DNA from 2 places in the Micromonospora craniellae genome. Region 1 is predicted to be linked to the other one. Evidence: riboswitches for the same ligand, from Rfam matches in the RefSeq annotation. Region 1 holds a riboswitch; the other holds the start of a gene.

The links. Region 1 has a riboswitch for cobalamin ahead of metE (5-methyltetrahydropteroyltriglutamate--homocysteine S-methyltransferase). Riboswitches for the same ligand answer to the same signal wherever they lie in the genome.
Region 2: linked by a shared signal. The riboswitch ahead of ID554_RS30040 (ribonucleoside-diphosphate reductase subunit alpha) and the one ahead of metE (5-methyltetrahydropteroyltriglutamate--homocysteine S-methyltransferase) in region 1 are both predicted to bind cobalamin.

Annotation. Positions count from the first base shown of each region.
Region 1 is NZ_CP061725.1:148,781-163,566, forward strand. It holds gene ID554_RS00660 (glycine hydroxymethyltransferase) at 1-750, opposite strand, end outside; gene metE (5-methyltetrahydropteroyltriglutamate--homocysteine S-methyltransferase) at 808-3,045, opposite strand; cobalamin riboswitch at 3,159-3,369, opposite strand; gene ID554_RS00670 (hypothetical protein) at 3,465-3,692, opposite strand; gene ID554_RS00675 (IS4 family transposase) at 3,904-5,109, opposite strand; gene ID554_RS00680 (winged helix-turn-helix transcriptional regulator) at 5,185-5,514, opposite strand; gene ID554_RS00685 (IS5 family transposase) at 5,772-6,689, opposite strand; gene ID554_RS00690 (hypothetical protein) at 6,832-6,978, shown strand; gene ID554_RS00695 (transposase) at 7,042-7,473, shown strand; gene ID554_RS00700 (IS3 family transposase) at 7,479-8,495, shown strand; gene ID554_RS00705 (group II intron maturase-specific domain-containing protein) at 8,731-9,021, opposite strand; gene ID554_RS00710 (IS4 family transposase) at 9,090-10,337, shown strand; gene ID554_RS00715 (reverse transcriptase domain-containing protein) at 10,457-11,221, opposite strand; gene tnpC (IS66 family transposase) at 11,326-12,786, shown strand; gene ID554_RS00725 (RNA-dependent RNA polymerase family protein) at 12,863-13,198, opposite strand; gene ID554_RS00730 (transposase family protein) at 13,938-14,498, shown strand; gene tnpC (IS66 family transposase) at 14,393-14,786, shown strand, end outside.
Region 2 is NZ_CP061725.1:6,581,336-6,596,121, reverse strand. It holds gene ID554_RS30045 (non-ribosomal peptide synthetase/type I polyketide synthase) at 1-2,364, opposite strand, end outside; cobalamin riboswitch at 2,486-2,692, shown strand; gene ID554_RS30040 (ribonucleoside-diphosphate reductase subunit alpha) at 2,830-5,205, shown strand; gene ID554_RS30035 (ribonucleotide-diphosphate reductase subunit beta) at 5,196-6,248, shown strand; gene ID554_RS30030 (endo-1,4-beta-xylanase) at 6,782-10,582, opposite strand; gene ID554_RS30025 (hypothetical protein) at 10,587-10,760, opposite strand; gene ID554_RS30020 (hypothetical protein) at 10,937-11,521, opposite strand; gene ID554_RS30015 (hypothetical protein) at 11,899-12,474, opposite strand; gene ID554_RS30010 (AfsR/SARP family transcriptional regulator) at 12,818-14,786, shown strand, end outside.

The DNA.
Region 1 (14,786 bases):
CTTGCCGGCGACCAGCCCGGCGAAGTGGGCCATGTCGACCATGAAGGTCGCCCCGACCTCGTCGGCGATCTCCCGTAGCGCCGCGAAGTTGACCTTACGCGGGTAGGCCGAGTAGCCACCGACGATGATCAACGGTTTGAACTCGCGGGCCGTCTCCCGCAGCGCCGTGTAGTCGATGCGCCCGGTGGCCGGGTCCACGCCGTAGCTGCGCTGGTCGAACATCTTGCCGGAGATGTTGGGCCGGAATCCGTGGGTGAGGTGGCCGCCGGCATCCAGGGACATGCCGAGCATCCGCTGGTTGCCGAACGCGCTCCGCAGCTGCGCCCACTCGGTGTCGGTCAGGTCGTTGACCTGCCGCCGCTCGAACCTGCGCAGATGCGGTACCTCGACCCGGTCCGCCAGGATCGCCCAGTACGCCACCAGGTTGGCGTCGATGCCGGAGTGCGGCTGGACGTAGGCGTAGGGGCTGCCGAAGAGCGCTCTGGCGTGCTCCACCGCGACCGCCTCGACGGTGTCGACATTCTGGCAGCCGGCGTAGAAGCGGCGACCGATCGTGCCCTCCGCGTACTTGTCGGACAACCAGTTACCCATTGCCAGCAACACCGCCGGTGAGGCGTAGTTCTCGCTGGCGATCAACTTCAGCGACTCCCGCTGATCGTGCAGCTCCTTGGTGATCGCATCGGCGATACGCGGCTCCACCGCGCGGACAGCCTCGATCGCGGCACGGAAAGCAGTCGATTCGACGTTCAATGTCCCTCCCGGGTCGAGCCGGGCGATCCTGTGGTGGGATCGCCCGGCGTGGCGATGTCAGTTGCCGCGGACCTCGGCGGCGGCGGCGACCAGGTGTCGTAGGGACGCCTCGACCTCCGGGTAGGCGCGGGTCTTCAACCCGCAGTCCGGGTTCGCCCACAACCGTCGGGCCGGCACGGCCGCGACGGCCCGACGCAGCGCCTCGATCACCTCGTCACGCGGCGGCACCCGGGGCGAATGGATGTCCCACACCCCGGGGCCGACACCCCGGCCATAGCCGATCGCGGCCAGGTCGTCGAGGACCTCCATCTTCGACCGGGACGCCTCGATGCTGGTGACGTCGGCGTCGAGGGCGTCGATGGCGCTGATCACCTCACCGAACTCCGAGTAGCACAGGTGGGTGTGGATCTGGGTGTCGTCGGCGACGCCGCTGGTGGCCAGCCGGAACGCGCCGACGGCCCAGTCCAGGTACGCCTTCTGGTCGCTCTTGCGCAACGGCAGCGTCTCCCGCAGCGCCGGCTCGTCGACCTGGATGACCCGGATCCCGGCGGACTCCAGGTCACGGCACTCGTCACGTAGCGCCAACGCGACCTGGTCGGCGGTGTCCGCCAACGGCTGGTCGCTACGCACGAACGACCAGGCCAGGATGGTGACCGGACCGGTGAGCATCCCCTTGACCGGCTTACTGGTCAGCGACTGCGCATAGGTGGACCACTCCACCGTCATCGGCGCCCTGCGCGCCACGTCGCCGTAGATGATCGGAGGACGGACACAACGGGAGCCGTACGACTGCACCCAGCCGTGCTCGGTGGCCGCGAAGCCGTCGAGCTGCTCGCCGAAGTACTGCACCATGTCGTTGCGTTCCGGTTCACCGTGCACGAGCACGTCCAGGCCCAACTGTTCCTGCAGTCGGATGACATGCTCCACCTCGGCACGCATCCGCGACGCGTAGCCGGCGTCGTCGAGGCTGCCGGCCCGGTGCGCGGCACGGGCCTTGCGCAGCTCACCGGTCTGCGGGAACGACCCGATCGTGGTGGTCGGCAACTCCGGCAGCCCGAGCCGTTCCTGCTGGCGGGTGGCCCGCGTGGAGTAGTCGCCGCGCTGCCGGTCGGTGGGCCGCAGGGCGGTAAGGCGGCCACGGACATCGTCGTGACGCCACTGCGCCGGGGTGGCCGGCACCGGGGCGGGCAACGACGTGGCGCCGTCACGCAACGCCCGACCGAGCACGACCACCTCGTCGACCTTCTGCCGAGCGAACGCGAGCCGCTCGGACAGCCGAGGGTCGAGGCGGGTCTCCGCACCCAGATCGACCGGGACGTGCAACAGCGAACAGGACGTGGACACCGCCACGTGATCAGCAAGGCCAGCGACCGTCGCACCGACCGCGACGGCAGCCCGCAGGTCCGTACGCCAGATGTTGCGGCCATCGACCAGACCCGCGACGATCGTCTTACCGCCCAGCGGACCCGCGGCCGCAAGCCGACGCAAATTACCCGGCCCAGCCACCAGGTCCAGACCGACCGCCTCCACCGGAGTGCCCAACAGGGCCGGCAACGCGTCACCGAGCTCACCGAAGTAGGTCGCGACGAAGATCCGCGGCCGCTGCGCCAGCTCGCCCAGTCGGGTGTAGGCGTGCCGCAGCGCGTCGATCTCGTCCGGCGTGCGGTCGGCGACGTATGCGGGCTCGTCCAACTGCACCCAGGCCACACCCGCCTCAGCCAACGCGGTGAGGATCCGGGCGTACGTCTCGACCAGGTCGTCGAGGCGGGCGAACGGATCGTCGCCCTTGGCCAGCAGCAGGAACGTGGCCGGTCCCACGAGCACCGGCCGGGTGGTGATGCCCAGCTCAGCGGCCTCGGCATACTCCCTGAGGGCCTTGGCCGGATCGGCGGTGAAGACGGTGTCGGAGTCGATCTCCGGCACCAGGTAGTGGTAGTTGGTGTCGAACCACTTCGTCAGTTCCAGTGCCGGCTCGGCGTCCACGCCACGGGCCATGGCGAAGTAGGTGTCCAGCGCGGAGAGGCCCAGCCGGGCGAACCGGGTCGGGATCGCGCCGACGGCGACGGCGGTGTCGAGCACGTGATCGTAGTAGGAGAAGACGTTCGACGGAATCGCGTCGAGACGGGCGTCGCGCAGCGCACGCCAGACCTCGACCCGCAGGCCGGCGGCCGTACGTTCCAGACCGGCGGCGTCGACGCTACCGGCCCAGTACGCCTCCACCGCCTTCTTCAGCTCACGATTGGCGCCGATGCGTGGGTAGCCGAGCACGGTGCTCTGACCGAATGGGGTACTCACCTTGGGGGTCCTTCCCTCGAAGTGCCCGGCGGACACGGGAGGGAAGGCAGGTACACCTCGGGTACCGGCTTTCCGCCCAGGCCCTCCCGAGAGGCCGCCGGCAGCGCACACCGGCGGTGTGCGCAGCGCTGGCAGGTCTTCGGACTCGCGGGCATGACACCAGGTCGCCTACTGGCCGTCGCTTCCCAGACCTCACGGCCCAGTGCTCAAATGACGGCGGTCGTTCCCACTCACCGCTGCGGGGCAGTCCCGGTCTCCCACCGGGTTCCCTCTTACGACGTTCCGCCCATCCGGACGGGACGAACCAGCACCACCGGACATGGTACGCATCCGACACCGCTGTCCGGGCCATCGCGTCCGACCTGCGGGACGGCGGGCTGCGGACGCTGGTCGCTCGTGTTGCCGTCTCGCGGCGAGGGCTACACGGCAACGGTGACGTGCACGGCGTTGTCGTAGGCCGCTTGCAGTCGTTGGCTGGGGCGCGGCGCGGTGGGGTCTGGCCGCGGGATGCCCAGGTGGAGCTCGCGGAGCTCGTCCATCATCTCAGCCAGGAGTTCGGGGCCGCCGTCGCGTAGGAGTTCCGCGCGGGCACGCAAACGCGGGGAACCGTCTCGGAATTCGAGGCCCCATTTAGCCAGCACGACCATGATGCAATGCCATTAAGTTAAGGCGTCTGGGCAGGCCAGCCTGGGTATGGCGGGCCCGTCGTGGCGGGTGGTCCGGTCGGTGGGTCGTTTGACGCGGTAGGAGTTGTGGCGGGCGCGTTTGATGACGCGGGGGCAGCTGCGGTCGCGTCGGGGCGGGTTCGGCTGGTGGCGGATCTCGGTGAGGGCATCGTCGAGGGCGGTGGAAAGGTGCTCAGGGGGTAATGGCCGCCTGGTCGGTGACCTGGCGGCGTACGACGCGTAGGCCTTTGACGAACGACATGCGGTCGGGGTCGTAGCCGGCCGGGTCGGCGGCTTCCAGCAGCAGTGCGCGGATGGCGTAGTGGGCCAGCAGTAGTCCCCACATCTGCTGTTCGACCAGGTCAGGGACCTTCGATCGGAGGACTTCGCCGCGGCCGCGCAGGTCCGTCTTGATCTCGTTCAGAGTGGACTCTTCTTCCCAGCGCTGCTGGTAGGCACCCGCCAGTTCCATCGCGGGGACCTCGTGGTGGTCGGTGAGGGTGGTGACCACCACGATGAGTTCGCCGTCGGGGTTGCGGTCCGGGACGGTGTACTCGACCACCCTGACGAGGCGGGCGAGATCGGCCGGGATCTCCTGGCCGGTCCGGGCCTGCTCGACCAGCCTGGCCCGGCGTTGCGCGGACAACCCCGCCTTGAAGATCAGTGCCTGGTAGGAGCCGTCCGCGAGCCACCGCAGATGCCCGATGGACACGCTCGCGCCGACTCGCCAGGCAAGGTCCGCGCCGGTGGCGGCGAAGGAGTTGAACAGGTCGAAGGAGTACAGGCCCGCGTCGGCCAGGACCAGCATGCCCGGCCCGACCCGCCCGGCCAGATCCTTGATCAGGGTACGTTCCCCGGTGCGGCACGACCCGAGTACCGCCCCGACGATCGCGTGGCTGCCGCACTCGGCCAACGCCGCGATGTGCAGCTTCGGGTACGCCGACGCCTTCGGCCCCGACCCCATCCGGTCGAAGCGTTCCACGTTGGCCGGGGTGTCGGCCACGTCGAGGGTGGTCGCGTCGATCGCCATCAGCCGGCGCCGGGCCAGCCAGGCGCCCTTGGTGCCCGGTCCAGCCAAGGGCACGCACGCCCTGTCGAACAACATCTTCACCGGCTCGGCGCCCAGCCGCTGACGTGCCTGGGTGATCGCCGACGCCGTCGGGACCTGCCAGTCATCGTCCCAGGAACCAAGTCTGCGCAGGTTACCCACCAGCCGGCGCATCACCTCGTCAGAAGACTCGGCGCAGAACAACCCCATCGCGATCACGTAACGGATCATCACGTGCGCCGGCAGCCGCCGGACCCGCTTCTCACGCCGCCCGCTGCGGTTGAGTACCTCTTCCAGCAGATCCCGGTTGAACCGGGCCGACACCACCCCGAGCCCGATGTGATCGGTCAACCGGCCCTACGGCCGCAGCGACTCCACCCCAGACGACGTCACGCCACGGCACGGTACCGGCCCGCCGACCCCTAGTCAGCTCACCGCGCTGACCAGCACTGATGCCTTAACTGAACGGCATTGGACCATGATGGGTAGGACCTGGATCCCCGCCTCGGTGAGGGAGTACATCGCCCGCTGCCCTCGGTGGGCGTCCTCGCGGGTCAGCAGACCCGCAGCGGTGAGCTGCTTGAGCCGGCTGCTCAGGATGTTGCTCGCGATCCCCTCCTCGGAGCCCAGCAGCAGTTCACGGAAGTACCGGCGATTGCCGAACATGACGTCGCGCAGCACCAGCATCGCCCACGGATCGCCGAGCACCTCGACAGCGGTGTTGATCGGACATCCCGAACGCGGCGTCCTGTGCATCTGCCTTCCTCCCCGCGAGTGATTGCAATCTACCACCACGCCACCTAAAGTCGACACTGGTTGCAATCAGCAATCACTAGGGTCGGCGGCCGAGACCGGTGCACCGGCCGAAACCTTCTTCGCGGATACGTCCGCGCAGAACTCGCCGACGACCACAAGGAGAAACTCATGACTGCACGCTCACCGCCGGAACCGACACCCTGACCGGCACGGACTAGTGTTGTGTCTCGTAAATAGCTAGCCGTTTAGGTCGTGTGTCATAAGTGCCGTTCGAGGCGCCGGAGCCAGTTGTCGATCATGCTGATGGTGGCGGTGGCTTCGTAGCGCACTGCGAGTTTGTCGTAGCGGGTGGCCACGGCACGGTGCTGTTTGAGCAGGCTGATGCCGCACTCCACGGCGTGACGCTGCCGGTATGCGCTGGGGTCGAAGGCGGGTGGCCGGCCACCCGCCGAGCCCTTCTTACGACGGTTCGCGGCCTGGTCGGCCTTGACCGGGATGACACAGCCGATACCACGGCGCCGCAGGTAGCCGCGGTTGGCCTTGCTGCTGTACGCCTTGTCCGCCAGGACCCGCTGCGGCCGACACCGGGGCCGCCCGACACCGAGACGAGGCACCCGGATGCGGTCCAGCACAGTGGTGAACTGCGGGCTGTCGCCGCGCTGCCCACCGGTGATGACGAACGCCAGCACCATGCGGCCCTGCTCGCAGGCCAGGTGCAGCTTGGTCGTCAGACCGCCCCGGGACCGGCCCAGCGCGTGATCCGCCGGCTCGGCGGCGCTGCTGCCGCCCGGCGGCTCGACCTGCGTGTGACTGCCCCGGCGGGCGCCGGCGGCGTGCTGATGCGCCCGCACGATCGTGGAGTCCACACTCACGTCCCAGGAGATCAACCCGAGCGCGTCGGCCCTACCCTGCAACCCGGCCAGGATCCCCGCCCACACCCCCGCCCGCTGCCAGCGCCGGTACAGCCCGTACACCGTGCGCCAGTGCCCATAGCAGTCCGGCACGTCCCGCCACGGCGCACCCGTACGGACCCGCCACCTGATCCCGTCAATGAGCTGCCGCTTGCTCCACTTCGGCGGCCGACCCGGCTTCTTCCGCCCGGGCAGCAACGGCTCCAGCACCGCCCACTGCGCGTCGGTCAGGTCGTGCCGCCTCGTCACCACTACGCTGGCCACGAGGTCTCCGTGCAGATGGTTGTCTTGGTCGATAACCCATCTACCGGAGACCTCACCGCATATCGATCACCGACACACCCAGCCGATCACCTCACAGCAGGGCCACGGGCACTTATGACACACGGCCTAGTAGGCTTTGCGTGTGACACGTGCTGCCGCGCCGTTGGCGCTCGAAACAGGTCAGCGGGAACTGCTGGAGTCTCTTGCCAAGTCGCGTACGGTCGAGCATCGGCTGGTGCAGCGGGCGCAGGTGTTGTTGCGCGCTGCGGACCCCTCCCTGTCACGCTGATGTGAGACAGCCCGTCTACCAGGGGATACTCTTCCTGGACGGCCCTGAGGAGAGCACATCAGCATGACGTCGAGGCCCCATGAGAGTCTGGATCCGGACGCCCGGCCCCAGCGGCGGACATTCACCGCGGAGTTCAAGGCGAGGATTCTGGACGAGTACGAGTCGGCGCCGGATGCGGCGGCTCGCGGGGCGATTCTGCGCCGGGAACGGCTGTACGGTTCACACCTTCTCGACTGGCGCAAGGCGCGGGATGCCGGAGCCGCGGCCGGCCTGACGGACCGGCGGCAATCGGCTGCGCGGGCGGCGAAGAAGGCCGAGAACGCTGAACTTTCCCGTCTTCAGCGGGAGAACGCCCGCCTGCAGGCCGAGTTGAACAAGACCCAGACCGCGTTGTCGATCATGGGAAAAGCTCACGCGCTCTTGGAACTGCTCTCCGAGAGCGCGGATGCCGTGGCGATGCCGAACTCGTCCTCGCCGAGGCGCAGGCGGCGCTGACGCCGTTGTGGGGCATCGCGCCCGCGTGCCGGCTGACCGGCCTGTCGAGGGCGACGCTGTATCGCCGTAGTGCCCCGCCGCTGGTCTCCCGGCCACGGGCGCCGCGTAAGCCGCCGCCGTCCGCGCTGACCGAGCCTGAACGCCGGCAGGTCCTGGACCTGCTCAACAGCCCGCCATACGTGGATCTGGCCCCGGCGCAGGTGTGGGCCCGCGAACTCGACGAGGGCCGCTGGTGGTGCTCGGAGTCCACGATGTACCGGATCCTGCGGGCCGCCGGGCAGACCGGCGAACGCCGCAGCCAGGCCACCCATCCGGCCCGGACCAAACCCGAACTGGTCGCCGACGCCGCGAATCAGGTGTGGTCGTGGGACATCACGAAGCTGCGCGGCCCGGTCAAGGGCGTCTGGTTCCACCTTTACACGGTGATCGACATCTGGTCCCGCTACGTCGTCGGGCACATGGTCGCCGCCCACGAGGACGGCCAACTCGCCGAAGCGCTGATCGCCGACGCCGCCGCCCGCGAACGCGTGAACCCCGATCAGCTGACCGTGCACGCCGACCGCGGCGCCGCGATGACCAGCAAGACCGTCACCCAGCTGCTGACCGATCTCAAAATCGGCCGCAGCCACAGCCGGCCCAAGACCTCCAACGACAACCCGTACATCGAGGCCAGCTTCAAGACACTCAAGTACGACCCCACGTTCCCAGAGCGGTTCGGATCGATCCAGCACGCCCGACAGCACTGCGAAGCGTTCTACAGCTACTACAACCACGAACACCGGCACTCCGGGATCGGCCTGCACACCCCGGCATCGGTCCACCACGGCACCGCCGGACAGATCCGTGAACAGCGGCAACGCACCCTCGACGCCGCCTGGGCCGCACATCCCGAACGGTTCGGACGCCGCCGTCCCCAACCACCCCGGCTACCGGACCGGGCATGGATCAACAAACCCGACAACAGCCACCCGGAACAGGCCGTGACCTCGGCCGGAGCCCCTCTTCCACCAGCACAAAGCTAAACAAAATCAAGAAATTGTCTCAGTTGACTTGACAGGTTCCGGGATCTGTCGCAAGGACATGTCTATCGATGGCTCCACGCCTGTTTCCACTGCCGCCCGACTCGCCGCCTTCGCCCGTGTCGCGCCAATCAACCCATATGCGTTGCTGCCGGGTAGACGGCGGGAGTTTCACCCGCCGTCCCCCACAGATCCGGACGTGAACCTCTCGACTCATCCGGCTCGTGCCGTTCGGTTGTCAGGTCGTGTACCGCATCGCCCAGTGCGCGAACAGGTCGGGCGACCGTTGCCGGACGTCTCGTAGCCATACTCGAGCTCTGTCGTCGCTGCGTTTGAGTCGCTTGTACTTCCACTTCGCCCAGCGCATCAGATGACGATCGATGCGCTTGCCGATCGGGTAGACCGCGCTCGGGTAAAACACGGTGAAGTAGTTCAACCAGCCCCGAAGGACAGGGTTGACCTCTACGGCGAGGTCTGCCAGGTTGCCGGTCGTGCGTCGATGTAGCCGCCAGGACGCAATGCCGTTCAGTTAAGGCATCAGTGCTGGTCAGCGCGGTGAGCTGACTAGGGGTCGGCGGGCCGGTACCGTGCCGTGGCGTGACGTCGTCTGGGGTGGAGTCGCTGCGGCCGCAGGGCCGGTTGACCGATCACATCGGGCTCGGGGTGGTGTCGGCCCGGTTCAACCGGGATCTGCTGGAAGAGGTACTCAACCGCAGCGGGCGGCGTGAGAAGCGGGTCCGGCGGCTGCCGGCGCACGTGATGATCCGTTACGTGATCGCGATGGGGTTGTTCTGCGCCGAGTCTTCTGACGAGGTGATGCGCCGGCTGGTGGGTAACCTGCGCAGACTTGGTTCCTGGGACGATGACTGGCAGGTCCCGACGGCGTCGGCGATCACCCAGGCACGTCAGCGGCTGGGCGCCGAGCCGGTGAAGATGTTGTTCGACAGGGCGTGCGTGCCCTTGGCTGGACCGGGCACCAAGGGCGCCTGGCTGGCCCGGCGCCGGCTGATGGCGATCGACGCGACCACCCTCGACGTGGCCGACACCCCGGCCAACGTGGAACGCTTCGACCGGATGGGGTCGGGGCCGAAGGCGTCGGCGTACCCGAAGCTGCACATCGCGGCGTTGGCCGAGTGCGGCAGCCACGCGATCGTCGGGGCGGTACTCGGGTCGTGCCGCACCGGGGAACGTACCCTGATCAAGGATCTGGCCGGGCGGGTCGGGCCGGGCATGCTGGTCCTGGCCGACGCGGGCCTGTACTCCTTCGACCTGTTCAACTCCTTCGCCGCCACCGGCGCGGACCTTGCCTGGCGAGTCGGCGCGAGCGTGTCCATCGGGCATCTGCGGTGGCTCGCGGACGGCTCCTACCAGGCACTGATCTTCAAGGCGGGGTTGTCCGCGCAACGCCGGGCCAGGCTGGTCGAGCAGGCCCGGACCGGCCAGGAGATCCCGGCCGATCTCGCCCGCCTCGTCAGGGTGGTCGAGTACACCGTCCCGGACCGCAACCCCGACGGCGAACTCATCGTGGTGGTCACCACCCTCACCGACCACCACGAGGTCCCCGCGATGGAACTGGCGGGTGCCTACCAGCAGCGCTGGGAAGAAGAGTCCACTCTGAACGAGATCAAGACGGACCTGCGCGGCCGCGGCGAAGTCCTCCGATCGAAGGTCCCTGACCTGGCCGAACAGCAGATGTGGGGACTACTGCTGGCCCACTACGCCATCCGCGCACTGCTGCTGGAAGCCGCCGACCCGGCCGGCTACGACCCCGACCGCATGTCGTTCGTCAAAGGCCTACGCGTCGTACGCCGCCAGGTCACCGACCAGGCGGCCATTACCCCCTGAGCACCTTTCCACCGCCCTCGACGATGCCCTCACCGAGATCCGCCACCAGCCGAACCCGCCCCGACGCGACCGCAGCTGCCCCCGCGTCATCAAACGCGCCCGCCACAACTCCTACCGCGTCAAACGACCCACCGACCGGACCACCCGCCACGACGGGCCCGCCATACCCAGGCTGGCCTGCCCAGACGCCTTAACTTAATGGCATTGACCCAGGACGCGACCTTGCGGCTCATATCGGTCAGCTTCCCCGGGGCAACCGCGGGTAGGAACCCGGTCCGGGCCCTTCCGCGGATCTTGTCCCATGCCTTCCGGGGACGAAACGCGTACCCGCAGAACGTGAACGTCACCAGCTCGTAGTCGAGACGGCGCCGGTCGTCTTTGCAGTACACGATGCGCGTCTTGTCGGGGTGCAACTGCAACCCGATGTCCGCGAACCGACGATCGATCGCCTGACGCACCTGTTGCGCCTGACGTTCGGTCACGCAGTGGACCACCACATCGTCTGCGAACCGCTCGAACCCGACCCCGGGAAACTCACGGCCCATCCAGGTGTCGAAGCCGTAGTGCAGAAAAATGTTGGCGATCAACGGGGAGATCGGACCACCCTGCGGTGTCCCCTTGTTCCGATGGGTCAGGGTCCCGTCGGGCATCAGAATCGGCGCTCTCAACCAGCGCTCCACATACAGCATGACCCACGGGTGAGTCGTGTGACGCGCCACCGCCTTGAGCATCAAATCCCACCGCACGGAGTCGAAAAAGGCCTTGACGTCCAAATCGACGACCCAGTCCTTCTTGAAACACCGCTGCCGACACACCCGAATCGCATCAATCGGGGACCGTCCGGGACGATATCCGTAGGAGTCGTCGTAAACATTCAGGGCCACTCCGGGTGGTGGCCGTGAGTGGCTGTCTGTGATTGACGGGCTGGGTCGATCTTGACGGTGTGTCGATGCGCGGCCGGGTGCGATCGATGTGTTGTGATCGGTGGGTGCCGGGCTTGGAGGAGTTGTCGCGCGAGGAGTTGATCGGACTCACGCGACGGCTGATCGTTCAGGTGGAACAGTTGACCCAGGCGAACCGGGAGTTGACTGATCGGGTCGCGCGGTTGGAACGCCTGGTGTCGCGTAACAGTGGGAACTCGGGGATGCCGCCGTCGAAGGATGATGATCCGGGACGGACGCCGCCGGCGGAGGTGTCCACGCCGGTGCCGGCAGCCGGTGCTGGTAAGCGGTCGCGGGGTAAGCAGCGGGGTGCGCCGGGTGCGCAGCTGTCCTGGTCACCGTTTCCGGACGGCATTGTGGATCATTTTCCGGGCGGGCCGTGTGGATGCGGATCGGATCTGGCATCGGCGGCTGATCTGGGGGTTTACGCCTCGCATCAGCAGGTCGATGTGCCGGCGATGACGGCGACGGTCACCCAGCATGATCGGCACGCGGTGCGCTGCGGGTGCGGGGCGATGCACGTGGCGGCCCGCCCCGAGGGGGTGCCGGACGCAGGCGTCTCGTACGGGCCGAATCTTCAGGCGTGGTGCGTCTATCTGATGGTGGTGCACGCGATTCCGGTGGCCCGGTGCGCTGACCTGGTCGCCGCGTTGACCGGCTCGCGTCCGTCGGACGGGTTCGTCCACGCGTTGATCGGCCGGGCCGCGGCGGGGGTGGCCGAGTCGAACCGGATCATCCGCACGCTGATCGCCCTCGCGCATGTGGTCTCCTGCGACGAGACCCCGATCCGGGTCGGTGCCCGCAAGGTCAAGAAGTACCTTCTGGTCGCCTGCACCCGCCTCTACACCTGGTACCTGCTCGGTGACCGCAGCCTCGACACGTTCAAGGTGTTCGTCCTGCCGGACCTGACCGGGGTGGTCGTGCACGACCGTTACCAGAACTACGACGCGAAGATCTTCGCCCACCTGGTCCACCAACTCTGCGTAGCCCACCTGATCCGCGACTGTCAGGACGCCGCCGAGACCTACCCCGACGCGCACTGGCCGATCCAGATCCGCCAGGCGCTACAGGGACTCGTCCACGCCGCGAACCTCGCCCGCGCACAGAACCTGCCCGCGATCGGCGAACACATCGCCGGCCCGCTGATCGACGCCTACCGGCACGGCGTGCGGATCGGGCTCAAGGAGGTCGCCCGGGTGGACGGCCGTAAACAGCCGAAACACCGGGCACTGCTGGAAGACCTCCACGACCGAGAAGCCGACATCCTGCGATTCACCACCGACCTGCGCATCCCACCCACGTCGAACCAGGCCGAACGCGACCTACGGCCCGCGAAGACCCAGCAGAAGATCTCCGGACGGCTCACCAGCGAGAAGGTCACCGAACACCGCTACGCCATCCGCGGTTACGTCTCCACAGTGACCAAACACGGCGCGGATGTCATGACCGCCATCCGCGACGCCATCCTCGGCCGACCCTGGACACCACCCGCCTGGGCACCCGGCTAACCCACCACGAGCAACGACCGCCACCACCCATCACACACTGCCACCAACGGCTACGTCATGGAGTGGCCCTGAATGCTTACGAGTCGTCGTGGAACACCTTCTCCACCTCCGGCTCCAACACCAGCACCGCCACCGTCTGCGCCACCCGGTCGACCACATTGGGAATGCCCAGAATCCTGACCCCACCCTTCTTCGGGATCTCCACCGCCCGGACCGGGCCGGGGAAATAGCTGCCCGACGACATACGGTTCCACAGCCGGTAGAGGTTGTCAGCCAACCTCGTTTCGAACTGTTCGATCGTCACTCCGTCGGCCCCGGCCGCTCCGCCATTACCTTTCACCTTCAACCACGCGGCCCAGATCAGCCGCTTTGGGATATCGTGCGACTTGCCTGTCAACCCTGGCTGACTCACGCGGTTCCTCCCTCACGGTTGACCGCACAAACCAGCCTGAACGACCCCGCCCCTTCGCTCCCCAACCCACTGCGATACGCAGGCGGTTCACAGCTACTACGGGCGAGTCCGCCAGCGGCCCCGCATCGGTACTCTGCTCCTCGCGGTCTCCTCCGCTTGGAGTCCTCCCTCTCGCCGCCGGTCAACCGACGGACAGTATCGGGGTCCGCCTTCACACGTTCCGTATGAGAGCCTGGACCGGGCTCATGCTGCCTATATGCCGGACACCACCTGGGCAGTAAGCGGATATCCCCCAGGCTCATCCCGAGACTCACCTCCGGCCTCGGTTCTGATGTCGTCTGACTGAGTTTCGACACGTCAACGACAGAGAACTCGACGTTCATCGCTCATCTTCCCGGTCCATACCTGACGCGATCACAGTCACGCCTTCTCCAACGACGCTCAGGACGACGGTCTTCAGCCAACGCCCCTCGTGGTGGTTTGAAGCCTGCTTCCGCAAGCCGGCTCCGGAGGGCCAAACAACCTCCATCTCCCATACAGCACCGCAGTCCACGAGACCGTCATCAATCTTTGCCTCGCTTTCCACGTTCGTGTTCACAAGAGCTGATCTCAGCGACGCGAATGTGTTGATTGGTGCGACACGGGCGAAACTGTTGAGATCGGACGGTGCTGGAAGAGGACGCGGAGTCCTCGGTAGGTAGTTCTCACCACAAGATCACCTACACCATGAGGACTCCGCGTGATCGCCTATCGTGCCATGATCGATGTCCCCAGGGAACTCGTGCAGTACCTCGGCCGGCTGCTGGCCGCCGAACGCCGAGCCCGCGGAACCCGGCGTGACACCCGCGCCCTGACCTGCTTCCACCAGGCACTTCTCGTGCTCATCTGGTTCCGCAAAGCCGAGGACCTGACCCTGCTGGCCGCCGGATTCGGGATCTCCCGGGCCACCGCCTACCGCTACCGCGACGAGGGCGTAGCCGTACTCGCCGCCCAGGCGACCGACCTGCACACCGCTCTGCGTCGGGCCGCCGCCGACGGCTGGCCGTACGTGATCCTCGACGGCAAACTGTTCGACTGCGACCGGCTCACCGAGACCACCCTGTCCGTCAAGGGCGAGACCATCGTACGTATTCAGCTTGAGGTGAGTGGGGGGCCGGTTGTCCACTCTGGTCGATCGGCTGACATGATCATGGGGTGTCGTCCGTCCCGCAGGTCCCGCTCTCGTACGAGGATCTGGTCGCGATGCTGGTTGAGCTGCGGGAACGGGTTGATCGGTTGGAAGCCGAGAACGCTGAACTGAAACGCCGGTTGGGGATGAACTCCTCGAACTCGTCGAAGCCTCCCTCGTCGGACGGTCCGGGCCGTCCGGCCCGGCAGCCGGGTAAAGGCAGTGGGCGGCGGCGGGGCAAGCAGCCGGGAGCGCCGGGATGGACCCTCGAACTGGTCGCGGATCCGGATGAGGTCATCGAGCACCGGCCACAGCGGTGTGGCCATCCGGGTTGTGGGGCTCCGCTGGGTGATGGGCGTGAGTACGGGCGGCAGCGCCGGCAGGTGATCGAGCTGCCCGAGCGGCGGTCGGTGGTCGTTG
Region 2 (14,786 bases), 410 kb from region 1:
CTGCCGACGCGGGCCGGCGTACCCGGCACGGTCGAGCGCCTCGTACCCGATCTCGAGGAACAGCCGGGCGTGCGGGTCGGCGAGCCGGGCCTCCTCGTCGGTGAGCCCGAAGAAGTCCGCGTCGAGGCGCATCGGATCGTCCAGGAAGGATCCCCAGCGGGGACGTCCGTCCTGCGGCGTCCACCGGTGACTGGGCACCGGCCGTACCGCGTCGACGCCGTCGACGAGGCAGCGCCAGAACTCGTCGGGGTCGTCCGCGCCGGGGAACCGGCAGGCCATCCCGATCACCGCGAGCGGCGCCGTACCGGGGCGGGCGTCCTGCGACGCCGGGGCGCGCCCGCCGGGCGGTGCCGGCCGGGTCGCGGGCGGCCCGGCCAGGATGCGGTCGGTCAGCGCGGCGACGGTGGGGCAGTCCCGCAGGTCCGCCGGATCGAACGTGGCGCCGAGGGCGTCCTCCAGCCCGGCCAGCACCTCCATCGCCTTGAGCGACGACCCCCCGATGGCCAGGAAGCGGTCGTCCGCCGTGATGGTGTCGGCGGGCCGGTCCAGCACCCGGGCCCAGACCGCCCGGACGATCTGCTCGACCCGTCGCCGGGACAGCGGCCCCGAGCCGTCCGACGGCGGCCCGGCCACCGGGCACGCCGCTCCGGCCGCCGATGGGTGCGCGACGCCGAGTGCGGCCGGGTGCGCACCTCCGTGCGCCGGTGGGTGCCAGCGGCGTTCCCGGTCGGTGAAGTCGCCGGCCAGGTAGCGTTCGCGCATCCGTCGCCGCCGCAGCTTGCCGCTGGTGGTCCGGGCGAACGTGCCCGGCGGCAGCGGCAGCACCCGCACGTCGTCGTGCCCGGCCGCCTCGGCGACCCGGGCCCGCGTCGCGTCGAGCACCACGGCCGCCCCGACCGGCGGACGGGCCCACGCCACGAACACCACGATCCGCTCGCCGCCGGTGTCCGGGTCGGTGCAGCCGACCACCGCGGTCACCGTGGCCGGCAGCCCGACGGTCGCGGCGGCCACCGCCTCCAGGTCGGGGGCGTGGAACGTCCGGCCGTTGACGAAGATCACGTCTTTCGCGCGGCCGGTGACGCAGAGCCGGCCGGCGTGCCGGAAACCCAGGTCACCGGTGCGCAGCCAGCCGTCCACGAAGGTCTCCCGGCTGGCCTGCGAATCCCGGTGGTAGCCGCGCGCCACGTTCGGGCCGCGTACCTCGATCAGGCCCACCCGGTCCTCGGGCAGTGGCCGGTGCCGTTCGTCGACGATGCGGACCTCGCAGCCGGGCACCGGGTACCCCAGGTCCATCAGCTCCACGGCGTGGGTACCCGGCCCGGTGGGCACCGCGCGGCCCTGGCTCAGCGCGGCCCGGTCCAGCACCAGCGGCGCGGCGACCTCCCCCGGCGGCGGGAAGGTCACCGCGAGGGTCGCCTCCGCCAGCCCGTACACCGGTCGCAGGGCGGACGGGGCGAGCGCGGCCGGGCGGACGTGCGCCAGGAACGCCCGCCATACGGTCGGGGAGATCGGCTCCGCGCCCACCACCACGCACCGGACCCGGCTCAGGTCCAGCGTGGCGAGGAGGTCCGCCGGCACCCGGCGGACGGCCAGCGCAAGCGCGAAGTTCGCCGCCGACAGCAGGGTCGCGCGGTGCCGGTGAGCGGTGGTGAACCACAGCGCCGGGCGCTTGGCGAACGCCAGCGGGGGGACGCGGACCTGCTTGCACCCGATGGCGAGCGGGGTCAGGTGGGTGCCGATCAACCCCATGTCGTGGAAGAACGGCATCCAGGTGACCAGCACGTCGTCCGGCCCGGCGCCGCTGGCCAGCCGGGCCTGCTCCACATTGGCCAGGACGTTGGCGTGGGTCAACTCCACCCCGCGCGGCGCGCCCGTGCTGCCGGAGGAGAACTGCAGGAACGCCACGTCGGTCGGTGCGGCGGCGAACAACTCCTCCGGCGGGGTGCCGGTACGCAGGTCCGCCAGCCGCAGCACCGGGCCCGCCAGCCCGTCGGCCACAGCTTCGGTGGTGTCGTCCACCACGGTCACCGCGTCGGTGAGCAGCGCGCGGACCGCCCGTACCCGGGCCGGCTCGGGCGGCAGCGGCACCGGGACCAACCCGGCGGCGAGCGCCCCCCAGAACAGCGGCTGGAAGTCGTCCCCGGCGTCGGCGAGCAGGAGCACCGGGGTGCCTGGGACCACCCCCGCTGCCCGGTAGCCGCCCGCGATTCGCAGCGAATCGTCCCGCAGTTGCCGGAAGGTGACCGTCCGTTCGGCGCCGTCGTCGCGGACGTGCACCACGACCTGGTCGGGTGTCCGGTTCGCGGCGTGGACGAGGATGTCGAGCAGTGCCCGTCGGTCGCCGGGTCCGGCCGCAGTCTGCACGCGACGATGCTAGTGGGCATGATCGAGTACCCGGCCGGGCGGTCGGCGGGGTGAACTACATCCGGCACACGACACGCCCGGCACAGCATCTGGTGTTGCCATCTCCGCACCGCACCCATATATGGTGTGCCCTGTAGCTGGTTCGGCCGCCGCTCCACGACGGTCGAGGCAAGAGGGAACTCGGTGGGAATCCGGGACTGCCCCGCAGCGGTGAGTGGGAACGACCGCCGTCATACGCACTGGACCCGCCAGGTCTGGGAAGCGACGGCCAGTAGGCGCGAGCACCAGGCCCACGAGTCCGAAGACCTGCCAGCGTGCCGCACGCGACGTGTGCGGCGGTCGAAGGCCGCGCGGGACAGCCGACGCCATGGGCTGGTCAGTCACGGCAGGAGTGCCGTCGGGTGACCGGCGGCGTCCTCCCGCGCGGACCCGACGATCTCGGGGACAGGCGTGAGGAGGGGGAACATGACGGTGACCCAGGAGCAGGCGGGGCCGGAGCAGCGCCGGCACGTCATGCAGGTCCGCAAGCGGAACGGCGACACCGAGCCGGTGGACGTCAACAAGATCGTCAAGGCGGTGGAGCGGTGGGTCGCCGACCTGGACGAGATCGACCCGCTGAGGGTGGCCACCAAGACCATCAGCGGGTTGTACGACGGCGCGACCACCGCCGAGATGGACAAGCTGTCGATCCAGACCGCGGCCGAACTGATCGGTGAGGAGCCGCAGTACTCGAAGCTGGCGGCCCGGCTGCTGGCCGCGTACGTCGACAAGGAGGTCCGTGGGCAGCAGGTTGCCAGCTTCAGTCAGTCCATCCGGTACGCGCACGGACTGGGCCTGATCGGCGACGATACCGCCGCGTTCGTGGCCCGCAACGCGCGCAAGCTGGACGACGCGATCGACCCGGCGGGGGACCTGCGCTTCGAGTACTTCGGTCTGCGGACGGTCGCCGACCGGTACCTGCTGCGGCACCCGCAGACCCGGCTCGTGGTGGAGACGCCGCAGTACTGGCTGTTGCGGGTCGCCTGCGGCCTGTCCCAGACGCCCGGCGAGGCGATCGGCTTCTACCGGCTGATGTCCAGCCTGGCCTACCTGCCGAGTTCGCCGACGCTGTTCAACTCCGGCACCCGGCACACCCAGATGTCCTCGTGCTTCCTGGTCGACTCGCCCCGCGACGAACTCGATTCCATCTACGAGCGCTACCACCAGGTCGCGAAGCTGTCCAAGTTCTCCGGTGGCATCGGGATCTCCTGGTCCCGGGTACGCGGTCGGGGAGCGTTGATCCGGGGCACCAACGGCAGGTCGAACGGCATCGTGCCGTTCCTCAAGACGCTGGACGCCGGGGTGGCCGCGGTCAACCAGGGCGGCCGCCGCAAGGGCGCGGCCTGCGTCTATCTCGAACCGTGGCACCCGGACATCGAGGAGTTCCTCGAACTGCGGGACAACACCGGCGAGGAGTCCCGGCGGACGCACAACCTGAACCTCGCCAACTGGATCCCGGACGAGTTCATGCGGCGGGTCGAGGCGGACGGCGACTGGTCGCTCGTCGACCCGTCGGACGCGCCCGAACTGCCCGACCTGTTCGGCGAGGCGTTCAACGAGGCGTACCGCGCGGCGGAGAAGAAGGCGGTCAAGACCGTCAAGGCCCGCGACCTGTACGGGCGGATGATGCGGACGCTCGCGCAGACCGGCAACGGGTGGATGACGTTCAAGGACGCCTCGAACCGGCTGTCCAACCAGACCGGCGCACCGGGCAACACGATCCATCTGTCGAACCTGTGCACCGAGATCCTGGAGGTCAACGACGATGCCGAGACCGCGGTGTGCAACCTCGGGTCGGTCAACCTGGGCGCGCACGTCACCGCGGACGGCGTCGACTGGGAACGGCTGCGGGCGACGGTGCGTACCGCCGTGGTGTTCCTCGACCGGGTGATCGACATCAACTACTACCCGGCCGAGCAGGCGGCGGCGTCGAACCCGCGCTGGCGTCCGGTCGGGCTCGGGCTGATGGGTCTGCAGGACGCGTTCTTCACGCTGCGCCTGCCGTTCGACTCCCCGGCCGCCCGGGAGTTGTCGACCCGGGTGCAGGAGGAGATCTTCCTGACCGCGTTGGAGACGTCGGCCGGGCTCGCCGAGCGGTTCGGCCCGCATCCCGCGTACGCCGAGACCCGGGCCGCCCGGGGCGAGCTGCACCCGGACCTGTGGGGTGCCGAGGTCGGTCAGGCCGGGCGGTGGGCCGCGCTGCGCGAGACGATCGGCCGGCACGGCCTGCGGAACTCGCTGCTGGTCGCGATCGCACCGACCGCCACCATCGCCTCGATCGCCGGCTGCTACGAGTGCATCGAGCCGCAGGTGTCCAACCTGTTCAAGCGCGAGACGATGTCCGGTGAGTTCCTCCAGATCAACACCTATCTGGTACGCGAGCTGAAGGCGCGCGGGCTGTGGACGGCCCCGGTCCGGGAGCAGATCAAGCGCGCCGAGGGTTCCGTGCAGGGCGTCGCGGAGATTCCTGCGGACGTCCGCGAGCTGTTCCGTACCGCGTGGGAGCTGCCGCAGCGGGCGCTGATCGACCTGGCGGCCGCCCGTGCCCCCTTCATCGACCAGTCGCAGTCGCTGAACCTGTTCCTGAGCGCGCCGACCATCGGCAAGCTCTCCTCGATGTACCTCTATGCCTGGAAGTCCGGGCTGAAGACCACCTACTACCTGCGGTCGCGTCCCGCGACCCGCATCCAGCAGGCCACCGTCGCCGTCACCCCTGGTGTGAAGCCGGTGGTCGCGGTGAGCGACGACGAGGCGCTGGCCTGCTCCCTGGAGAATCCCGAGAGCTGCGAGGCATGCCAGTGACCACCGTTTCCGAATCCAGCACCAGCGCCAGCGCGGGGCAGCGGCAGATGCTGCTCGATCCCGGCATGGATCTGACCCTGCGGCCGATGCGCTATCCGCAGTTCTTCGACCGGTTCAAGGATGCGATCAAGAACACCTGGACCGTCGAGGAGGTCGACCTTCACTCCGACCTCGCAGACCTGGCCAAGCTCTCCCCGGCGGAGCAGCACCTGGTGTCGCGGCTCGTGGCGTTCTTCGCCACCGGCGACACCATTGTCGCCAACAATCTGGTGCTCAACCTCTATCAACACGTCAACTCACCGGAGGGGCGGCTCTATCTCTCTCGGCAGTTGTTCGAGGAGGCGGTGCACGTCCAGTTCTACCTGAACCTGCTGGACACCTACGTCCCGGACGAGAAGGAACGGTTCGAGGCGTTCGCGGCGGTGGAGAACATCCCGTCGATCGCCCGCAAGGCCGAGTTCTGCTTCAGGTGGATCGACTCGATCTTCGAACTGCGCGAGCTGCGGACCCGGGAGGACCGTCGGGCCTTCCTGCTGAACCTGATCTGTTTCGCCGCCTGCATCGAGGGCCTGTTCTTCTACGGCGCCTTCGCGTACGTCTACTTCCTGCGTTCCCGGGGTCTGCTGCACGGCCTCGCCTCGGGCACCAACTGGGTGTTCCGCGACGAGTCCATGCACATGGCCTTCGCGTTCGAGGTGGTCGACACCGTCCGGGCCGAGGAGCCGGACCTGTTCGACGCCGAGATGGAGCAGCAGGTCAAGGACATGCTGGCCGAGGCGGTCGAGTGCGAGGTGCAGTTCGCCGCCGACCTGCTGGAGCAGGGTGTCTCCGGGATGTCGCTGGCCGACATGCGGGAGTACCTCCAGCACGTGGCCGACCGGCGGCTGGCCGTGCTCGGCATCGCGCCGATGTACGGCAGCGGCAACCCGTTCGCCTTCATGGAGTTGCAGGACGTCCAGGAGCTGTCGAACTTCTTCGAGCGGCGGGTGTCCGCCTACCAGGTCGGGGTGACCGGCTCGGTCAGCTTCGACGACGACTTCTGACCGGCTGAGGCGGACTGCTGTCCCGGGTGGCGTGACGCTGCCCGGGACAGCGGCGTCACCACGCCCTGGGCCCGATCCGGTCTCGTGTTCTCGGCGGCGCCCGGCTCCGGGTCACGTCGTCGGCCGCTGTCGAGCTGATCCGTATGCGCTATCGGGCCCCTCGGCGGATCGAGAGGCCGGCAGGTTGCGGGCTGGCAGGCTGGGCAGTGTCGGTGGCGCACGGTTGCTGGCCGGCCGGGCGAACGGCGGGACCGGTCACCACCGGGCCAGGACGTGTTCGGCCGGTCCCAGGTGATCCGTCGCCGCTGTCAGCTCGACAGTGCCCGTACCCGACATGGCGGCCCTCGGGCCGCCAACCCCCCCGCCTGCGCCGAGATTCAACGCGCGCCAGCGAGAAGGCCCAGAGAGTCGAGCGACTGCGGCGGCAAGCCGCTCGCGGTGGGCGGACCGGAACAGGTCGCGCCCGTACCCTGTCGCAATGTCTCTGCTGAGCCGGCCAAGGCCCCGACCTCAGCCGGGGCCGGTGCCGGCTCTCACAGGTTGGCGCAGTACCCGACGCTGACGGTGCTGGCCCCGGGCTTCAGGGTCCGGTTCCAGTCCACACCGCTGATCCGGTAGCTGCCGTCGGCCAGGCGCTCCCGGGTGAAGTTCCACGCGGTGTAGATGTCGCCCTCCAGGTCGACGATCGCGGTCCAGGCCACCGGCTTGTCGCCGTTGTTGGTGGCGGTGATGGTGGCGCAGTAGCCCCCGCCGCTGTCCGAGTTCCACCGGGCCACCCGGGTCAGCGTGACGTCCACGGTCGACCCCTCGACCAACCGGCCCACTCCCCATCGGGCGGTGCTCTGGTAGCCGACGCCCTCCTGCTCAGCCCAGTTGCGGATCGCCGTGCGCGTACCGCCGGAGGCGTCGTTGACCTGGAAGTCCAAGCCGTGGAACGTGTCGAGGCCGCCGTGCTCGAGCAGGCTGATCGCGGCCTCGACGGTGTAGCCGGTCGCGGTCCGCACGGTCGCGCTGCGCAGGCGTCCCGCCTGGAACGCCTCGTCTCCGGTGCCGAACGACACGACATTGTCCGCGTTGATCCGGATCTGGGTGTCTTCGTACCGGTAGGAACCGTTCTTGGCGTTACCGGCGTCGACGTAGATCTCCACCGAGTCCTGGGTCCACGGGTCGGACCCGGATACGTCCACCACCGGGTCGGTGACCTCGGCCAGCACGTAGAGCGTCTGGTCCCGCCACAGCGTGCGGACCTGTGCGACCGCACCGTCGGCGCCGGAGACCTGCTTGGCCGTGGTCACCGTGCTCGCCTGCGCCCAGACCGCGTCCACCGTGCCGTCGACGCCCGGCGCGCTCGACGCCCGGCGCACCTCCAGGTACGACAACTCCTCCACCAGGGTCAGGGTGCCGACCGCGCCCGGGGTGTTCCAGGCCGACGTGGTCCCGTCGTCGGTGACCCGTACGTCGAGGGGGAGCGTGTCCCCCCGGACGGCGTCGGTCAGCGGCAGGTGGGCGACCAGGTGGTAGCCGCCGTCCCGGACCGCTGCCACGGCCGGTACGTCACCGGTGCCGTCCCGCCGGACCCGGTAGGTCTCGCCGTCGAGGACGAACTCGACCCGGTCGTCGACGGAGACCGTGGCGTCGGTGACCGTGACGTACGCGGTGAGGTGGTCCGGTGCCCAGCGCAGCTGGAACCGGGCCGCCTCCTCCACCGGGTGCAACGGGAGCTTGCGCCAGGTCAGGTCCGCAGGCGCGGCGGCGGTGAGCGCCACGTCACCGGCGAAGACGGTGGCGGTCCGCAGCCGGGCGGGCAGCTCACCGTCGGCCGCGCCGTGATAGGCGGGCTTGGCCCGCAGGTCGTCGTCGAACAGCAGCGGCGCGTTCGCCGAACGCCACGAACGGCCGTCGGTGAGACCCCAGACCGTGACGGCCGTCAGCTCCTCGGTGTGCTCCCGGAAGATCCGGAAGGCGTCCCGGTAGTAGTAGCCCTGCTCGATCAGGTTCGCCTGGGTGACCGGGGTGCCGGTGGTGACGTCGAGTTCGGTGACGGCCTGGGTCACTGGCAGGTCGGTGAACGCGTCCAGCGCCGCCTCCAGGCTGCTCACCGGCGTGGCCAGCGAGACGTGGAACTGGTGGCCCACCCCGTCGACCGGTACGCCCCGGGCGAGCAGCCGCTCCACCAGCGCCCGGTAGCGGGCCTGCTTGCCGCTCTGCTCGGTGTTGTAGTCGTTGATGAACAGGGCGACCGGGTCGCTGCCCTCGACCGCGTGGACGTCGTTGAACGCCTCGTGGGCGTACTCGAAGGCGAGGTCGACGTAGCTCTCGCCGAGAATGCGGTACCACTCGCTGCGCCGCAGGCCGTCGGCGTGCTCGCCGCTGTCGCTGACCACCTCGTTGACCACGTCCCACGCGTACAGCGGGTTGGTGGCGGAGCCGAACGGGCCGTACCGTTGCCGTAGTGATTCGGCGACACCGAAGATGTGGGTACGCATCCGGTCGCGCAGCAGCTGCTGGTGTGCCACAGAGGTGGTGAGGGGCTGACCATCCGCGTCCTGGAAGAACCAGGCCGGGGTCTGGCTGTGCCAGACCAGCACATGGCCGTAGACACGCAGCTCGTTGTCCCGGGCGAAGTCCAGCACGGCGAGCGCCTGGTCGTGCGGCCGGAAGGTGCCCTCGTCGTCGTACCAGGCTTCGGGCTTCATGTGGTTCTCGTGGGTGACCTGGTTGAAGTGCCGGGTCAGCAGCTCGGCGGCGGCCCCGACGGTCTCCCGGCCGTCGATCGCCACTCCGACCGGGAAGTCGGTGGTCTCGTGGATGCCGGTGAGGTCCTCGATCACCGGGGGCTGGGGCACCCGTACGACGACGTCGTCGACGAGGAAGTCGCTGGTGTTGCCGGGGACGTCCGCGCCCTGCCAGCGGGTCTCGAAGTAGAGGTACGTGCTGTCCGCCGCCGGCACGGTGAAGCGGGCGGTCACCTGCGTCCACCCGCTGTTGGTGACGGTGGTGAACTGGGCGAGGGTGGCGAAGGTCTGGCTGCCGCCGCTGGTGCTGGCAAGGCTGAGCCAGATCTCGTCGGTCGGCTGACCTTCGGCGAAGCGCAACCAGGCACTGAACTCGAAGGTCACGCCGGGCTCGACCAGCCCGGTCACGTCCCGGCCGAGCCCGGCGCCCTGGTTGACCCGGTCGCTGACCAGCGCCGCGGCCTCCCCGCCGTGCGCGACGTCGGTGAGCGTGACGCGCGGAGCGCCCGGGCCGCCGTCGCGCGGGCCCCAACCGTCCAGCCCGTCCTCGAAGTCGGTGTCGACGATCACCGTGCCCGGTGCCGGTCCGGTCCCGCCGTCCGGCGCGGTGATCAGGACGTCGTCCAGCAGGAACGGGGTGGTCCCCTCCGCCTCGACGTAGAGGGTGGCCGCGCTCAGCCCGGTGGGCAGCGTGTAGTCGCCGCCGATCCGCACCCAGCCGGCCGCGGTGGCGGGCACGCTGTCGCCGATCCAGGTGTACGTGTTGTCACCGCCTGCGGCAGGCGTCGACTCCACGGTGAAGTGCACGCCGGCGGTGCCCTCGGTGCCGGCCGGGAGCTTCACCCAGGCGGTGACCGAGTACCGCGTACCGGGGGTGAACAGGGCGGTCGCGCTGGTCGCCGGGCCCTGCCAGTTCGCCGTACGGCCGGTGACCGAGAGGCTGTTGTCGCTGTCGTGGCCCTCCGGCGCGATGGCGAGGGTCACGTCGCCGCGCGGCCCCCACGGGGCGTACGAGCCGGATTCGAAGTCGGTGGAGAGGACGGTCTCGGCGGCGACGGCCGGGCCGGGTGCGACGGCGACGGCCGCGACGAGTGTGGTGGTGCAGAGGACGGCGAGGAGTCGCGACCGGTGTCGCGACCGGGGGGAGGTCTTCCAGAGGCGCATCGGTGATCCCTTTACGCGATTGTGGCTGGTGGCGGGGTGTGGAGCCGGCGCGTGACAGACGCATCCAAGCGCGTGCATGCTATGTCGAACCGATCGCTGTGACCAGAACTTCCGGAAACTTTCGGGGCGGTGCCCGGCTACCGCCCGGCGGCCACGGCCGCGACCCGCCAGGGGTCGACCACCACCACGACGCCGGGCTCGACCCGGATGGCACCCCGCGTCGGCGAGGACCCGCAGCGCCCGGTTGACGGTGACCCGGGACAGGCCGATCTCCTCACCGAGCCCCTGCTGCGAGCCGGGCAGACTGATCCGGCTGCCCGGTGCGGGCCGACGCTCGGCGATCCAGTCCGCGATCCGGGCGACCGGCTGCGGCGCGGCGCGCCGGACCCGGTCCCGGCGGTCCCGGTTGACCTGCCCGGACAGGTGCCGCAGCACGTGATCACGGAGCGCCGGCACCTCGCAGTGTCGCCGCCTTGTCCACGACACAGGGGCCGGTCGCCGTGGCGAAGCGGACCCGCGCGCCGTGGTGGGTGTCGTAAGCGGCGGCCACCGTGCCCCGCTCCGCGCCGAGCCGCTCGATGCGGTCGGCGTCGAGCATCGAGAACAGCGGCACCGCCGAAAGGTTCTCGGTGGCGGCTCATGGCCGAGGACCCGTACTTCACCACCCCGGGCGTGCACGTCGAATCGCTGCGCGCCTGGCGTCCGGTGGTGGGCCCGGACCGGCCGGGAACGTCGTGACCCACCGCGATGCGACGCCGGGGGAACGGGCCCGCCATCAGCCGGTACGGGTCACAGTCCGGCCGCCGCGTCGTACCGGCGGCGCAGGTCGGCCATTTCCCCGGGTTCGAGCGCCTCCCGCTGTGCCAGATCGGCGTACTTGGCCGGGAACATCTGCCGCAGCCGGTCGATGAAGATGACGTCCTCGGTGGCCTCGACCACCTGGATGCCCGGCGGATTGGTGGACCGGTCCATGATGAGCGGACCGGCCAGCTTGACCGCCCAGTCCCAGGTGCGCTTCTGCTCGGCCACCCCGCAGAGGTGGAAGCCGTAGACCGTCCGGACGTCGGCGAACGTGGTCACCTCGGCCGGTTCGTAGCCGTACACGTGGACCCCGCAGATCACCGCCGGTGGCGTCTCCTGCCCGCCGGCCGCCTGCTGGGGGGTGTGCCCGGCGTGGTTGTGCTGCCCCGGGTCCGCCTGTTCGAGCGTGGTGCGCATCCAGGTCGTTAGCTGTCCGCGCAGGTCCGCCGGTTTCGTGTCCGATTCGGCCGAACGGACCAGCGTCACCGCGGTGGCCGAGACGGTCAGCACGATCACCGCCACCCACACGAAGCGGTTCCGGTACCACCCCGCGAGACTCTCCCGGGAAATCATGACTGCTTCTCACCTCGTCGCCGGTTCTGGTGCGTCGGCAGATCGCATCGGACGCCTCCGGCGTGTCTCGCCGCGAGCACGTCGGCGGAGCGGGGGACACGTACCGGGGGACACGTACGGCGGGGACACCTGCCCGGAAATGTGCCCGTCGTCGTGGTGATGGCCTGGCGATGCGGCGCGCGACCGTCTGCCGATGCGGCGCGCTGCCGGCATAGCGCTGCTCCCGTGCTGGCCGTTCCCAGCGCGTTTGCCTCCGCGCTGCGGCGATACGAGTCATTTCAGCACGCGTGCACCCGGTCCGGCAACATCGACCGCCGCCGAGGTCTGACCGGCGTCGCCGGCCGCGCTCCGGGGCAAGCCCCGACCGCCGCGTACCCCTACCGGCCGCCTGGCCGTCGGTCCGGGTGACCGAAGGCCAGCGCCAGGAACGGCCGGGCCGCCAGGCCGTCCCACCCGCCGGACCCCGTCGCCGGGTGCGGTCCACGGAACAGGTGACCGCCGAGGCCGGACCGCATCGCCAGCAGGTACGCCGCGTGCAGGCTGGCGCCGGTCCGTAGCAGCAGGTCGAGGTGGTCGTCGACGTCCGGCCCGGTCCGCGCGGTGCCCAGGATCCATACCGGTGCCACCACGCACGGCGCGGTGGCCGAGGCGTCCGAGGCCAGTCCGGCCATCGCCTCGGCCGCCGAGAGTCCGGCCGCCGGGACCAGGTCGCCGTCGCGGTACTCGTGGACGCCCGGAGCGGTGTCGCTCACCGCGCGGGCGAACACCAACCAGCGTGCGGTGTGCGCGTCGCCAGGTGCGACCGGCAGCCCGGCGTCCGCACCGGCCTGACAGACGCGCAGCACGTCGGGTCGGGGCAGCGGATCGGTGACGAAACGGCGCACCGGCTGCCGGGTCCGCAGGAGGTGCTCCACCTCCTCCACGCGCGGCCGGAGCGGCAGGGTCTTGCTCATCGTCACCTCCGCAGAGATCGAGACGCGGATCCGCCGGTACCGGCCGGAGCACGGCACCGGCGGTACGTTCCGGTCCGGACCGCCGGCCATCCCGACGCCGGCGGTCCGGACCGGAACGCTCGCCGGTGTGCGGGAGCACCCCGTGGACGCCCCCGCGCACACCGATGGGAAGACCGGTGATTCGGCGGCCGATGGTACGGTTCCCGACGTATCCGCCGCGCACAATTGGCGTACAACTGAGTTGCCCTCGACTCTCGTCGGTCGGCCCGGCCCGCACCGTGCGAGGCGACGCGGTGCGGATGAGGTGCGGTCCAATGGCGCAGGCTGTCGGCTGAGGTGATTGATGCTTCTCCGCTTCGACCTTCTCGGCCCGTTGTCGGTGTCCCGGGACGGGCACCCCGTCGACCTCGGCTCGGTGAAACAACGGCTGCTGCTCGCGTTGCTGCTGACCCGTCCTGGTGAGGCCGTACCCACCGACGATCTGGTCACCGTGCTCTGGGGCGACCAGCCGCCGGCCTCCGCCGGGGCCAACATCCGCACCTACGTGCGCGGGCTGCGGCAGGCGATCGACCGCGACGGCCGGATAGTCACCACCGCCGGTGGCTACCTGCTGCGGGTGGAGCCGGACGAACGCGACCTGGACCATTTCGACGCCGCCGTCGCGCGCGGGCGCACCGCCCTGACCAGCGGTGATCCCGTACAGGCCGAGGCTGAGCTGGCGCAGGCGCTGGCCCTGTGGCGGGGCCCGGCCCTGGCCGGGCTGCCACTGCCCCGGCCGCTGTCGCGATGGGTGGGGCAACTGGCCGAGCGGCGTCTGCTGGCCGAGGAGGACCACGCCGGCACCCAGCTCGCGCTCGGTGCGGCGGCGCAGGTCATCCCCCGACTCCGGGCCCTGCTCGAACGACACCCGCTGCGGCAACGCGCGTGGGCGCACCTGATGACCGGGCTCTACCACAGCGGAGACGTGGCCGGGGCGACGGCGGCTTTCCGGCAGGCCCGGCAGGTGCTCGCCGAGGAGACCGGGATGGATCCGGGGCCCGAGCTGACCCGCCTGCACGACGACATCCTGCACCACCGATTCCCACCGCCTGCCGCACCCGCACCCACCGCCACCCGCACCCGGCCGGCACAGCTACCGCTCACCACGCCGGACTTCGTCGGGCGGCGGGAACACCTCGCCCGCCTCGACGCGGTCGTCGGACACCCGAGTGGCGGCCCGACGTCCGTGGTCGTCACCGTGGTCTGCGGGATGGCCGGTGTCGGCAAGACCACCCTGGCGCTGCACTGGGCGCACCGGGTCGCCGACCGCTTCCCCGACGGGCAGCTCCACGTCAACCTGCGCGGCTACGACGAGTGCGAGGCCGTCTCCCCGGCCGACGCCCTGCTCGGTCTCCTGGAGGCGTTGGACGTACCGCTGGCCCGCATACCCAGCAGCCTGCACGCCCGCACCGGCCTGTATCGGAGCCTGCTCGCCGACCGCGAGATGCTCATCGTGCTCGACAACGCCCGCGACGCCGACCAGGTGCGACCGCTGTTGCCGGGCGCGGGCCGCTGCGCCGTCGTGGTGACCAGCCGGGACCAGCTCAGCACGCTGGTCGCCGCCGAGGGCGCCCGCCTGCTGACCCTCGACGTGCTGACCGACACCGAGTCGACGCACCTGCTGCGCAGCCGGGTCGACGGCAGCCGGCTGGACGCCGAGCCCGCCGCCGTGGCCGAGATGATCGAGACCGCCGGCCGGCTCCCGCTCGCCCTGTCCATCGTGGCGGCCCGGGTGGCCACCCGACCCACGTTCCCGCTGGAGGCGGTCGTCGCCGAGCTGCGGGCACCGGAGAACCGGCTCGCGGTGCTGGCGGACGGCGACGTCCGGCGGGTGTTCTCCTGGTCCTACGAGGCGCTGAGCCCGGACGCGGCCCGCCTGTTCCGCCTGCTCGGCCTGCACCCGGGGCCGGAACTGAGCGGCTCCGCCGCCGCCGCGCTGCTCGGCTGGCCACGTGTCGCGGTCGCCCCGGTCCTCCAGGAACTGACCCGGCTGCACCTGCTGACCGAGCACCGCCCCGACCGGTACGCCTTCCACGACCTGCTGCGCTCGTACGCCGCCGAGCTGGCCCAGGCGGACGAACCGGTCGGCCAGCGGTGGGCGGCGCACCGCCGGCTGTACGACCACTACCTGCACAGCGCCGAACCGGCCGGTCGTCTGGTGCAGCCGCAGTGGCCATCGGTCACCGCGCTACCCGCGCTGCCCGGCAACGTGCACGTGCCGATGGCCGACCAGGACGCCGCGCTGGCCTGGTTCACGGCCGAACGGCACGTGC